4 regions of the Pseudoalteromonas distincta genome follow, and region 2 is predicted to be linked to each of the others. Evidence: predicted binding sites of a transcription regulator. Region 2 holds the regulator's gene; each other region holds the start of a gene.
What was found. The regulator sigma-54, encoded in region 2, starts transcription at its own class of promoters, with help from an activator protein. The targets are predictions, from matches to a motif close to GTTGGCACGNNNNTNGNNT.
Positions count from the first base shown of each region.

Region 1: the regulator sigma-54 is predicted to act here: its motif matches at 1,310-1,328, upstream of FFU37_RS02320 (EF-hand domain-containing protein).
Region 3: the regulator sigma-54 is predicted to act here: its motif matches at 1,608-1,626, upstream of FFU37_RS05245 (ferritin-like domain-containing protein).
Region 4: the regulator sigma-54 is predicted to act here: its motif matches at 1,190-1,208, upstream of fliE (flagellar hook-basal body complex protein FliE).

Region 1 is NZ_CP040558.1:520,749-523,899, forward strand. It holds gene FFU37_RS02305 (EF-hand domain-containing protein) at 120-356, opposite strand; gene FFU37_RS02310 (EF-hand domain-containing protein) at 366-602, opposite strand; gene FFU37_RS02315 (EF-hand domain-containing protein) at 789-1,016, opposite strand; gene FFU37_RS02320 (EF-hand domain-containing protein) at 1,041-1,274, opposite strand; gene FFU37_RS02325 (sensor histidine kinase) at 1,605-3,062, shown strand; gene FFU37_RS02330 (hypothetical protein) at 3,064-3,151, shown strand, end outside.
Region 2 is NZ_CP040558.1:342,945-346,095, forward strand. It holds gene ptsN (PTS IIA-like nitrogen regulatory protein PtsN) at 1-244, opposite strand, end outside; gene hpf (ribosome hibernation promoting factor) at 249-536, opposite strand; gene FFU37_RS01475 (RNA polymerase factor sigma-54) at 563-2,062, opposite strand; gene lptB (LPS export ABC transporter ATP-binding protein) at 2,132-2,857, opposite strand; gene lptA (lipopolysaccharide transport periplasmic protein LptA) at 2,854-3,151, opposite strand, start outside.
Region 3 is NZ_CP040558.1:1,178,578-1,181,728, forward strand. It holds gene FFU37_RS05240 (IS4 family transposase) at 1-855, opposite strand, end outside; gene FFU37_RS05245 (ferritin-like domain-containing protein) at 1,121-1,564, opposite strand; gene FFU37_RS05250 (LysR family transcriptional regulator) at 1,742-2,680, opposite strand; gene aceK (bifunctional isocitrate dehydrogenase kinase/phosphatase) at 2,700-3,151, opposite strand, start outside.
Region 4 is NZ_CP040558.1:737,407-740,557, reverse strand. It holds gene fliF (flagellar basal-body MS-ring/collar protein FliF) at 1-797, opposite strand, end outside; gene fliE (flagellar hook-basal body complex protein FliE) at 818-1,150, opposite strand; gene FFU37_RS03190 (sigma-54-dependent transcriptional regulator) at 1,307-2,773, opposite strand; gene FFU37_RS03185 (sensor histidine kinase) at 2,770-3,151, opposite strand, start outside.

The DNA.
Region 1 (3,151 bases), 180 kb from region 2:
TTATTGTTAGTGCGTTAACACTAGCAAACCCAACTTTATAATACCAATATGTGAGACAAATTATGATGAAGAAAAAAGCAGTAAAGCTAGAACATAAAATATCTAGCTTTTGAAAGGGTTTATTTACTAGCGTATAAACTGTATTCACTTAGCGTTAGCTTGCCGTCTTTGTCTTGATCGTAGCTTGAAAACCGAGACCACAAAGCGGGGTCTACAGCGGTTTCTGAACGTGTTAAAAAACCATCCTGGTTTCTATCAAGTTTTTCAAATTGCTCTGCAACATTGTTGCTTGCAGCAAAGCCTAATGTGCTAAAAATACTAAACGCAAAAAGCGCTATATAGCTTGTTTTTTTCATGAAAAATACTCAGTAGAGGTTATTGGTAAGGTAATTTTTAAATTCGATTAACGAAATTTGGTTATCTTGGTTTTTGTCCCATTTTACAAATGTGTTTAATAGTTGTGGTTGGGGATCAAGTTCGTCATGCGTTAAATAGCCACTTTTGTCGCTATCGAGGTGATCAAAGCGTTGCTTTACATCAAGTGCAGCGGCATCAAAGCTTAATAGCATTAAGATGCTTATAATAAGGGGAAGTATCTTCATGGTGTTCCTTCCAAAAGATGTATTTAAAGTTTGTGGCTAAAATAAAGTGAAAAGGAAAAAGCACTTGCCGTAATTTAACTCCCAACATTAAATCCTTTTACACACTCCCTCAGGGATTATGGCAAATGCTTTTAATTCCAGTTTACCTATAACAAGCTTAAGTAAAGCTTAATCAGTAATTACTCATTAAGGTTTAAAGCTTTCAAATTCTTTTTTTGAGACCTTTTCATCACCGTCTTCATCTAAGTCGGCAAATTGTCTCATTACTTCCTTGTCTTCCTTTGCTTCTGCAATTGATATTTGTCCGTCCATGTCTTTATCTAAGTGGGCAAAACGCACATTTGTTGGCGATGCAATTACGGTGGCACTAATTGCTAAAAACATTAATGAAAAAGCGGCTATAAGTTGTTTCATAATCACGTTCCTTATTAAATGAGTTTATTGAATAAATTTTTTGAATTCATCTAGCGACAATTGCCCATCTTGATTAGTATCAATTTGAGAAAAATTCTCGTGTAACACAGCATCTTCACCTGCTTCGGCTTCACTTAATGTGCCGTTACTGTCTTTATCAAGTTCGTTAAAAGTCGCGTGAACGTCCATTGCGTGTGCATTAGCGCCTAAAAAGCCTAAAGCCAGTAATGATGAAATTACTAAAATGCGTTTGTTCATAATTATTTCCTTATTGATTAAAGTTATTACTCCTATTACAAAAATGGTGCCAATAATAATTGTTGTTATTTTTCAACTGGTTATTGTTTTAGCTTTAAGCCAGTGAGAAGTTTTTACTGGGTTTATTGTAATTTTTGTGCGCCTTTTGCAACACTATTTAATGGGGTTAAAAGGGAGTTTATTAAAATCAACGAGTTACGTTGTCTCTATTTGGCGACACATTGTTTTGTAGTGCTGGCTGTTAATCGTATTAAATATAATTGCTGGTTCAGCTAGTGTATAAGGTAAGCACTTAATAATAGAACGCTTAACTTAAAAGGACTAAACGAAATGCCAGCAACCATAGCTAAAAAATACCAAGCAATGCTTAACTGGCGGCCTAATTTAATTGGGCAATTTGCAATGAGTATGCTGCTTTCGTTACTGCCGCTTTCTATAGTGGTGATCGTATTTTTAAATGCGCTTAATAAGCAATTAGCGGTTACTCAAAGTATTGTGAGTAGCAACTACCAAGTTACCAAATCGTTTAACACTTTAAAGCAAGAACTCAACAGTCTTGAACGCGCCACTAGACAAAACTGGGTATTAAAAAGTGAATCGCTAGATAAGCTCATTGTTGATAAATGGCAATCATCCCTACAAAGCATTGATGAACTCAAATTTGTAAACACGAATAAAGAGTATATCAACCAATGGCAACGCTTATATACCACCTTACAAACCGCGCATGTAAAACTCGTTGAGCAAAAACAACAACAAGCTGAGCTATTTGTGCCAGTGAGCGATTTAATTGCTGAGCTTACTTTATGGTTACGTGATAAAAACGAAGCGCAAATTACCAATAACCAAAATGAGCTTACAAGCCTGCAAGCGTCATTTATAAACTGGCTGGTGGCACTTATCCCACTGACTTTAATTGTTGGGGGAGGTTTTTTATGGCGCATAAGTGGGCGGCTAAAAGGGTTAACTACGGTTATTGATAAGCTTGGGCAGGGGCATTGGCAGCAAAAAATATCTGTGAAAGGTTCAGCTGAGCTTGTTGAGCTAGGAGAAAAGCTCCAATGGGTACAAGAACAGCTTCATATGCTTGAGCAGCAAAAAGATACTTTTTTACGCCATGTAACTCATGAGCTAAAAACGCCGCTTGCTTCAATGGTTGAAGGCACTGACTTATTAACTGATGAAATAGTAGGCCCAATTACTGCTGAGCAAAAAGCGGTGCTTGAGCTCATTAGCCAATCTATGGTGCGCCTTCGCACAATGATTGACAGTTTGCTGAGTTATAATGCGATTCGCACCAGTAAAGACAGCTTAAGCGAAGTTGAATTTAGTCTTCTTATTAATAAAATTAATAGCCATTTTGAGCATCGCTTAACTGCGCGTCAGCAAGCTCTGCAGTGGCAAAATACTTTACCTAACAAACCGCTTGCTTTACCTAGTGAGCTTATTGAGATGATTTTAATTCAGCTTATTTCAAATGGCTTAAAATTTTCAGAAGATAAGCAAAGCGTTACTATTAATTTAGCGCTTGAGCAAAACCAGCTTTGTATCGTTGTGATTGATAAAGGCTGCGGTATTAAAGAGCAAGAAAAAACTCAAATTTTCAGCGCATTTTATCAAGGTAAACACAGTAAAAATGTTACGCTGCAAGGCAGTGGACTGGGTTTAACTATTGTAAAAGAGTCTGTTGAACAGCTAAGAGGTACACTTAGTGTTGAGCATAACGAGCCACATGGTTGCCGGTTTTCAATTAAAATTCCCATAACAAAAAATCTAGGAGTTAATTAACATGCGCTTGCGTTTAATCGCTATTTTATGTGTGCTCAGTAGCAGCATGGTTATATCAGGTTGTGAAATTAATAATGGGCAAGAAGAGC
Region 2 (3,151 bases):
CGAGCACTAAAGCCAAAGGCTCTTCTGCACCGCTCATTCTTCCATGAGGAATAGCAATGCCACGCCCTATACCTGTACTACCTAATTTCTCTCTGCTCATTAAAGCATTAAGAATATCTTGTTGCGGTAAATACGGAAGTTTGTCGTGAGCAAGTTCGCTAATGAACTCTAAAATTCTTTTTTTGCTATTAAAAAGGACCGCAGCTTTGCTGCAGTCCTGGCATATAAGTGAACTTAATTTCATCATATTAGTGTCGAGCAAGCTTCTCTTTGTGTTTGATTACTTGGCGATCGAGCTTGTCGATCAACGAGTCAATAGCGGCATACATATCTTGATGTTCTGTAGAGGCAAATAGCTCAGCACCGCTTACGTGTATTGTGGCTTCTGCTTTTTGATTTAATTTTTCTACATCGAGAATGACATGAACATTATTTATATGATCAGAGTGTCTTTCAAGCTTCGCAAATTTAGTATTAATATAGTCTCTTAGTGAATCGGTTAATTCTACGTGACGACCAGTTAAGTTTAGTTGCATAAGCATTACCCTCTTAGTTTAGCGTCTTAAATCAGACTTTTACGCTGATTTGACGGTGGAATAGCAAGAGATTCGCGGTATTTTGCGATTGTACGTCTTGCTACTTTAATTCCTTGCTCAGCCAATATATCCGCTATTTTGCTATCACTCAATGGTTTTGCTGAGTTTTCTGCTGCGATTAATTTTCGGATAAGCGCACGTATTGCTGTAGATGAACATTCACCACCGTTTTCAGTACTTACATGGCTTGAGAAAAAGTATTTAAGCTCAAATATACCACGGGGTGTATGCATGTACTTTTGAGTAGTTACGCGTGAAATTGTCGATTCGTGCATTTCTACCATTTCAGCGACATCATTTAAAACCATTGGTTTCATGGCTTCAGGGCCATGTTCAAAAAAGCCTTGTTGTTGCTTAACAATACAATTAGTAACTTTTAATAGCGTGTCGTTTCTACTTTCTAAGCTTTTAATAAACCATTTAGCTTCTTGTAAATGTGAGCGAATAAACTGGCTGTCGCCACTTGATTTTACAGTGCGAGACATTGCCGCGTATTGGCTATTAACACGAATTTTAGGCATGCTATCTGGGTTTAATTCAACAACCCAGCGGCCTTTAATTTTTTTAACTGACACATCAGGAATAACATACTCAGATTCTTCCCTTACAATAGTATCTGCAGGTTTTGGGTTGAGAGTATGTATTAGTGTCATTACTTCTTTAAGCTCTTCTTCTTTGAGCTTAGTTTTTTTCATTAATGTACGATAGTCGCGAGCTGCTAATAGATCAATATGCTCGGTTAAAATCATTTTCGTTTCATTAATGTAAGGTGTTTCTTTATCAAATTGATTAAGCTGAATACACAAACACTCTTGTAAACTACGTGCAGCAATACCAACAGGATCAAACAGTTGGATGCGTTTTAATACCGCTTCAATTTCATCAAGTTCAACTTCGTTATCATCTTCGTTTTCTTGATTAAAGCTTTCTAAAATTTCTTCGCAACTGAGAGTTAAAATACCTGAATCATCGACAGCTTCTACAATCGCAATAGCGATGGCTTCATCGGTAGGGCTAAATGGCGTTAGTTGTAATTGCCACATTAAATACTCATGGAGCGTTTCAGTAGAGGCGCCTTGGTATATAGATTCATCTTCAGGCATTGGACCTGATGAGGCTGCAGGAGCGGCACTCATGTACTCATCCCAACTAACATCCATAGCCATGTCGTCACTTAGCGTGTCTTTTGCAAGTGCTTCACCAGTATCTTGTTCGTATTCGCTCGGAGCATCATCAGCAGATGCGCTAACAGTTATGTCATCGGTATCAGCTTTTTGCTCGTTTTTACCAGCAGCGTCTTCAGAATAGTCTGCCTCTTCAACCTCTAATAGTGGATTACTGTCGAGAGCTTCTTGTATTTCTTGCTGGAGATCCAATGTACTGAGTTGCAACAAACGAATAGCTTGTTGCAACTGTGGAGTCATTGTAAGTTGCTGGCCCATGCGCAGCTGTAGTGATTGCCTCATGTATCTCTAACAATCCTTTTATGTTGTTATAATTAATACTAGCAGATGCTTAAAGACATGGCGTAAATGTTACAGCCTAAATTGCTCGCCTAAGTAAACATCGCGTACTGTTTTATCATTTAATACGTGTTCTGGAGTACCTGATGCAATCAGCTCCCCATGAGAAACAATGTAGGCTTTTTCACAAACATCAAGGGTCTCTCTTACGTTATGGTCGGTAATTAAGACACCAATCCCACGATTTTTAAGATGTTCTATTATTTTCTTTATATCTAATACCGAAATAGGGTCAACACCGGCAAACGGTTCATCCAGTAATATAAATTTAGGATCTGCTGCCAGTGCTCGTGCTATTTCTACACGACGACGTTCTCCACCCGATAATGCCATACCTTGGCTATCACGAATGTGTTGTATGCTAAATTCATCTAATAAGTTATTGAGTGTGTCTTCTCTGGCTTGTTTATTTAGTTCTTTGCGCGTTTCTAAAATGGCCATTAAGTTTTGATAAACAGTCAGCTTTCTAAAAATCGATGACTCTTGTGGTAAGTAGCCTATGCCTAATCTAGCACGACTATGCATAGGTAAAAGAGTAATATCGTTATCATCAATAGATATTTTACCTTTGTCGCTAGGAACAAGCCCTACAATCATATAAAAAGTCGTTGTTTTACCAGCACCGTTAGGGCCAAGTAAGCCAACTATACTGCCAGCTTGTACTTCAAGGCCGACGTTTTTTACAACTTCACGACCTTTATAGCTTTTTGCCAATAGTTCTGCTTTTAATGTGCTCATGGTTGACCTTTATCGCCTTTTTTACTTTTTTTAGTTTCGATCGGTACTAAAATTGTGTGAACGCGGTCAGTTGAGTTTTCATCTTTTTCGGCACTGATTAGCTGCTGCTCTATATCGTAGGTAATGCTTTTAGCATTTATTTTTTGTCCCGCTTGCGATACTTGTGCATTACCAACAAGCGTTAAAAAACGCTTAGATACATCATAACGTACTTCGTCAGCACTGGCGCTCATAGTCGTGCCATCTGATTGCTTTTCTTCAAAGTGCGCAGGGCTACCTGTGGCAATTAATAAT
Region 3 (3,151 bases), 840 kb from region 2:
GCTTTTGCCCTTTATTGTTTTGCTGATTAATCTCGCTTTAATTGTTTCAGGAACATCGGGAAAGTTTTTTTGTGCATGCTTTGTGGTTTTCAATTCAATGATATGGTCATTTTTACCCGCGCTGGAGATGATTTCATACTGTAAGTCGGGCCTTGCTGGTATCAGCCAGTGCCTCATCTCCCCAGTTTGATGCCAACGGTTTAACAGGCCTAAAGAATAATATCCTTTATCAAACATAGTCAGTGAATTATCTGGTGTACGTTCAATTAAACGCTCAGCTAATTTCATCTCGTTGGTTTTATAGTTATCAAACTCGCTACTGAGAAGTTGATGGCTGGTCAATTCCATATGACAGACCATGCGTATTTGAGGAAAGGCTGTATCACCGTATTGGTTGCTACCTGAAGAGAAGGCTTTACGATTATCAGGCGTGTCGGCTGTTCGCCACACAACACCGTCAACAGCTAATAGGTTCAAACCATTCCATGTTTCGAATGACTGTTGCTTATACATTGATTGAGCAGATTTATTGAAAACGTGTTTAACGGAATCATCACCTAACCTTTGTCTCGCCTGTACCATCGCACTTGGAGCAACGAGTTGGTTCTTGCCAGGTAACATGATATCTAGCTTATTAGCGATATTCCAAACTGATTCTTTTCGAAACAATGCCATGCCAATAACTGACCACAAAACGGCTTCAAGCGGTAATCTTCGCTTACGAACGGTTGCAATCCCTGCTTGTTGAAAACCTTGTTCAATGATTTCAGGGTCAAGAATTTCTGATAATTTTTCAAAGGTATGGTATCGGCTGCTTTCTTCAAGTGTTGCTTGCAGTGCTTGTTCTATATTCACAAAAAATCCGTAGTTAGTTTCCTAACTACGGATTTTGCATGATCGTTTGGATCGGTCAACCGGTCATTTTCTTAACTGATCGGCATTAGCCGAAAGGCCCTTTTTTTGGTTTTAGCTTGGGCTGATTTTATTGAGTGAACATCAAGCTCTTCAAAATGATTTTTTTTAAACAATATACTTTAAATATGACGTGAAGCGAGGCGGTGTATTAGAGGCAATAAAAAACCCAGCTCGAGGCTGGGTTCTAGTTATGCGCTATGTCAGCTTAATGCTTTTGCATACGGCTCATTTCTGCATGGCAGCTTTGCATTGTTAATAATGTTTTAGCCAGTGCAGCTTCGCAGTCAGCTGGTTGCGGTTTATCCATTGCTGCTTTAATTTCTTCAAGGGTTTTATCTTCTACCTCTTCGAGCTCTTTTACATACGTGCTGTCGTTGTGTGAGGTGAAAGTAGTCAATAGGGCTGTGTACGCACGTCGTGCTTCAACTGCGAAAGATGAGCCATCTTCGCGTTCGCCTTTTTCATTAATTGCATATGGCTGCAAGCGCTCAACACTCACTTTTCGGGCATCTATCATACGCTGAAAAAGTGCACCAATAGCAGGGTCTTCAACTTTTTCCTGTGCTTTTTGATAAAAATCGATGCCGCTGTTCATAACTTGAATGATGTCAGTAATATGATTTACTTCTGATCCTTGATGGGTGTTCATAATGACCTCTTTAATTAAATGAATGTATAGTTCAATTTAATAAAAGCAATGTATGTTCCACGTTTCAATAGTTATGTAGTCATTTGATTTTATTGGTTTAATTTTATTTTAGTAAGATGCTAAGTTAACAGGCAGAAAATTAACCTAGCAATTTTTACATTATATTGTGTAATAAAGTTATTTTAGCTCTTCAGCTACTTCAGCTACTTTTTGACGTAACCAAATGTGACTCGCATCGCGATGTAACAGTGGGCTCCAAATCATATCAAGCTCAAAAGGAGGGATTGGAAATGGTGGCTCTAAGATTTTAAGCCCCGGATCATCTAAATATATATTTGCGGCTTTTGAAGGAAGGGTCGCAATTAAATTTTTCTCTTTAGCTAAATGAATTGCCACATGGTAGTTACGTGTAAAAGTGGCAATATTACGATGCTTACCAAAGTGAGCAAGTGCTTCGTCAACCCAGCCAAGTTTTTGCACATCTTTAGGGTCCATGCCTACACCTACACCAAAACCTGTTTTGCTTACCCATATATGGCGCGCTTTTAAATAGCTATCAAGGCTAAAGTTTTCAATTATAGGATTATCGGCTTTTACTAAACAGCAAAAACTATCTTTCCAAATACGTTTATGATGAAAAGACTGCGGTAAGTTTTCAAAACGGTTGATTGCCATATCTACTTTACCGTTTTCTACATCATGAAAGGTGACATCACTTGGTGTGAGTATATCTAAAGTAGTATCGGGGGCTTCTTCGTGCAATTTACTTAAAAGCTTTGGTGCTAATGTACTTGCAGCGTAATCACTGGCCATTATTCTAAACACACGCTTACTTTGGCTTGCCTCAAATTCTCGATTAGGTGCTAGAGTTTCTTCAAGGGTCATTAAAATGCCACGAATAACGGGTTGTAACTCCAAAGCACGCTCGGTAGGTACCATACCATCGCTGGTACGAACTAAAATAGGGTCGTTAAATAAGTTACGAAGACGTTTAAGGCCATTACTCATTGCAGGTTGCGTTATACTCAATTGATTAGCAGCGCGTGTTACGTTGCATTCTCGAAGCAATGTATCGAGGTAAACGAGTAAATTTAAATCTATTTTACTTATATTCATTGTGTGTGTCCTTTAGCGCTTACCAGTGGTGAATAAAGCGCTGTGCTGTCGGGTATGGGTAAATATGACTTACCTGACCATTTTTTATATCTTGTTGTGCCTGCTTCCAAAAGCTAACATCTATAAGCTCTGGATGAGTGCTGAGTAAAAACTTTTTATACATAGGGTTTGGCATTACAAATGTACAAAGTTGCTCAGGAAATACGTCCTGTGGTGCAACAGAGTAACTTTGTTCATCCATTAGATAGTCGTCATAGCTCTTTGCTTTTGGTAATGCTCTAAAGTTCATATCGGTTAGATATTGAACTTCATCGTAATCGTAAAAAATAATACGTTTGTGCTTACTTACACCAAAGTTTTTTAAGAGCATATCACCAGGGAATATATTAACAGCAATCATTTCTTTTAGAGCTTGCCCATATTCTTCAATCGCGTCGGCGACACTTTCTTCATCAGCATTTTCTAAAAACA
Region 4 (3,151 bases), 390 kb from region 2:
TTTTCAAGATACTCTTGTTCGCGCTTACGTTCTAAATCGTATTCTTTACGAGAGCGTGCTGCTAATGAGCTTTGCGAACCTGAATTTAATAATCGACCATTTTGGTCAGTAACTGTAACACGTGCAGGCTCTAAGCCTTGTACTGCTGAAGCAATCATATCAACAACAGAGTCTACTTCTTCACGGTCAAGTGAGCGGCCACGCTTAAGTGTTAATACAACAGTAGCAGATGGTTTTTTCTCTCTGCGGGCAAATACGTTTTCTTTAGGGATGGCTAACAATACTTTGGCGCGAGTAATGTTATTTAGCTCTTCAATGGTGCGTGCTAATTGCTGTTCACGACCATGCTTTAAGCGTTCACGCTCCAAGCGCTGGCTTACACCAAAGCCCATATCTTGCATAATTATGTCAGAACCAGATGCAGGGCCTTGCTCTAACCCTTCGCGGGTCATTAGCAATTTAATGTTTTGGTATTCGCTTTCATCAACCGATACAACATTGCCATCTAGTTGGTATTCAATTTTTTGAGCATCTAAAAAGTCTAATGTTTGAATAAGCTCTTCTGTTTGCATTTTGCCTAACGGGCGCATATCTGGCTGACGAGCCCAAATAATAATAAAAATCGCGATAGCTAAACAAATAGCCAATGCTATAACCAATGTTACTTGGCGCAATACATCAACACCATTTAAAGCACTTAAGTAGCCTGACTTTTGTTCTTGTTGATCATCACCACCACTTTGGTCAATACCGCCACCAGCAAGTGCTAGGTCTGTAGATTGGTTAGATTGCGCCACAATAATTCTCCACTACCTAATTAAACAGGCATGTTCATGATTTCTTTATAAGCTTCAACAAGTTTATTACGAACCTGTACTGTAGCCTCAAAAGCAACTGATGATTTTTGAGAAGCAATCATCGCCTCAGCAAGAGATACACTTCGATCCCCCATCTCAACTGCTGTTACTTTTTGCGCGGCATCTTGTTGTAACCCGTGCACTGAATTTATTGCATCACTTAGCATGTCGCCAAATTGTGCTGTAGAAGTAGTCTGCACCTGAGTTGGCAGTTTATTAGTTTGATTATTACGGCCGGCTTCTAAAGCCATTGATTGCATTTCTTGAAATACAGCACTGTTTTGAATTTTCATAATTTATCTCTGACACGCAGTGAACTCTTATAAGTAATAAAGCACAAAGCATGCCAAATAATTAATCATTAAAATACAGTAGGTTAACTTTAATTTGTGTGAGTCAGAGTTTTGACAACCCTAAGCTCGCAGCGCAAACTTAGGGTTTATAGGAGGTTATGCAGGAAGTGAAATACCTAAATCGCGCATTTGCGCTAGTTTATAACGTAAAGTTCGTGGGCTTATGCCCAACGTTTCGGCAACGTCTTTACGCTTACCTTGGCAACGTGCAAGGGTTTCTAAAATAATTCGATGCTCTTTGTCTTTAAGCTCATCTTTATAGCTACCGGTATCTGCCGCTAATAAACCTTGTTTAGGCTCATCCTCAGCATGCGACTTTTCATCATAATATGCAGAGCTTAACGTGCTTTTATCAACACCTTTGTTTGCGTGAGCTAACTCTGTTGGCGATACGGTTTGCGCCGGTGCCAATGAAGGCTCCATAACAAAGTTATTAGATACTAAGTTTTCGATAAAAATAGCATGCTCGTTTATTGTGTTACACGTGCGCAGTATAAGCGCACGCTGTATAACATTATCAAGCTCGCGTACATTACCAGGCCACGCGTGAGCCAGTAACTTTTGCTCAGCAGCTTTATCTAAATACGCCATAGGCTCTTTGCTTTTACTTATATGGCGCTCAATTAAATGCTTAGCCAATACAATAATATCGCCAGGGCGTTGGCACAATGGTCGCCACATAAGTGGAAAAACATTAAGCCTGTAATATAAATCTTCTCTAAACTGATTTTCAGACACGGCTTCTTTTAAATCACGATTACTGGTTGCCAAAATACGTACATCGAGCTGAATAGTTTTACGCCCCCCTAAACGCTCTACTTCACGTTCTTGCAGTACGCGTAAAAGTTTAGCTTGTAGCCCTAAATCCATTTCAGTAATTTCATCAAGTAAAATAGTACCGCCTTGTGCTTGCTCAAACTTACCCGGACATGCTTGAATCGCCCCCGTAAAAGCCCCTTTTTCGTAACCAAATAACGTGGCTTCGAGCATATTTTCAGGAATAGCCGCGCAGTTAATCGCTACAAATGGCTCATTACATCGGCTCGACTTATCATGAATATAACGCGCAAGTACTTCCTTACCTGAACCACTTGGGCCAAGTACCATTACACTTGCATCAGAGCGTGCTACTTTACTTGCAAGCTCCAATAATTGAATACTAGTTGGGTCAGCAACAATGGGGCCGTCGGTTTCTTTTGCTTTTTCAGGCAAATAACGGCTCACCATATTTAACAGCACTTCAGGTGCAAATGGTTTTGCCATGTAGTCAATTGCACCTAGGCGCATGGCCTCTACCGCATCGTCAATTGTGGCATAGGCCGTCATCATCAATACAGGTAAATCAGGGTGGTTTAATTTAATACTGCGTAGTAAATCAAGGCCACTCATTGCGCCCATTTGCACGTCGCTTACAACAAGCGAAAATTGATCTTTTTTAAGCAGTAACATTGCTTGCTCAGCACTGCTCGCTGCAACACATTCAATACCCGACATTTCAAGGGTATCTATTAAGGCTTCACGAAGCCCTGCGTCATCTTCGACAACTAAAATAGTGTTACTCATAATGACCCCTCTAATTTAGATGTTGCCTTAATAGGCAATAACAAGCTAAAGCAGGCACCACCATGCGTATTATTAGTCACATCAACACGGCCTTGGTGCGCACTAGCCACCGAACTCACTACAGCAAGCCCTAAACCTGTGCCCTGACTTTTTGTAGTAAAAAATGGTTCAAAAATTTTATCGCTTTGGCTTAAATCAACACCTGGGCCATTGTCGCTCACACTAATACGAACCATATCTAAATCTTTTAAATCTCTTTGTGCGCTAATTTTTACTTTTGCGCCGCCGCCAATAACTTGAATACTATTGTGCACTAGATTTTGAATAGCACTGGCCAATGCTGTTTTATTACCAACTATTTGTATATCGGGTTCTGGT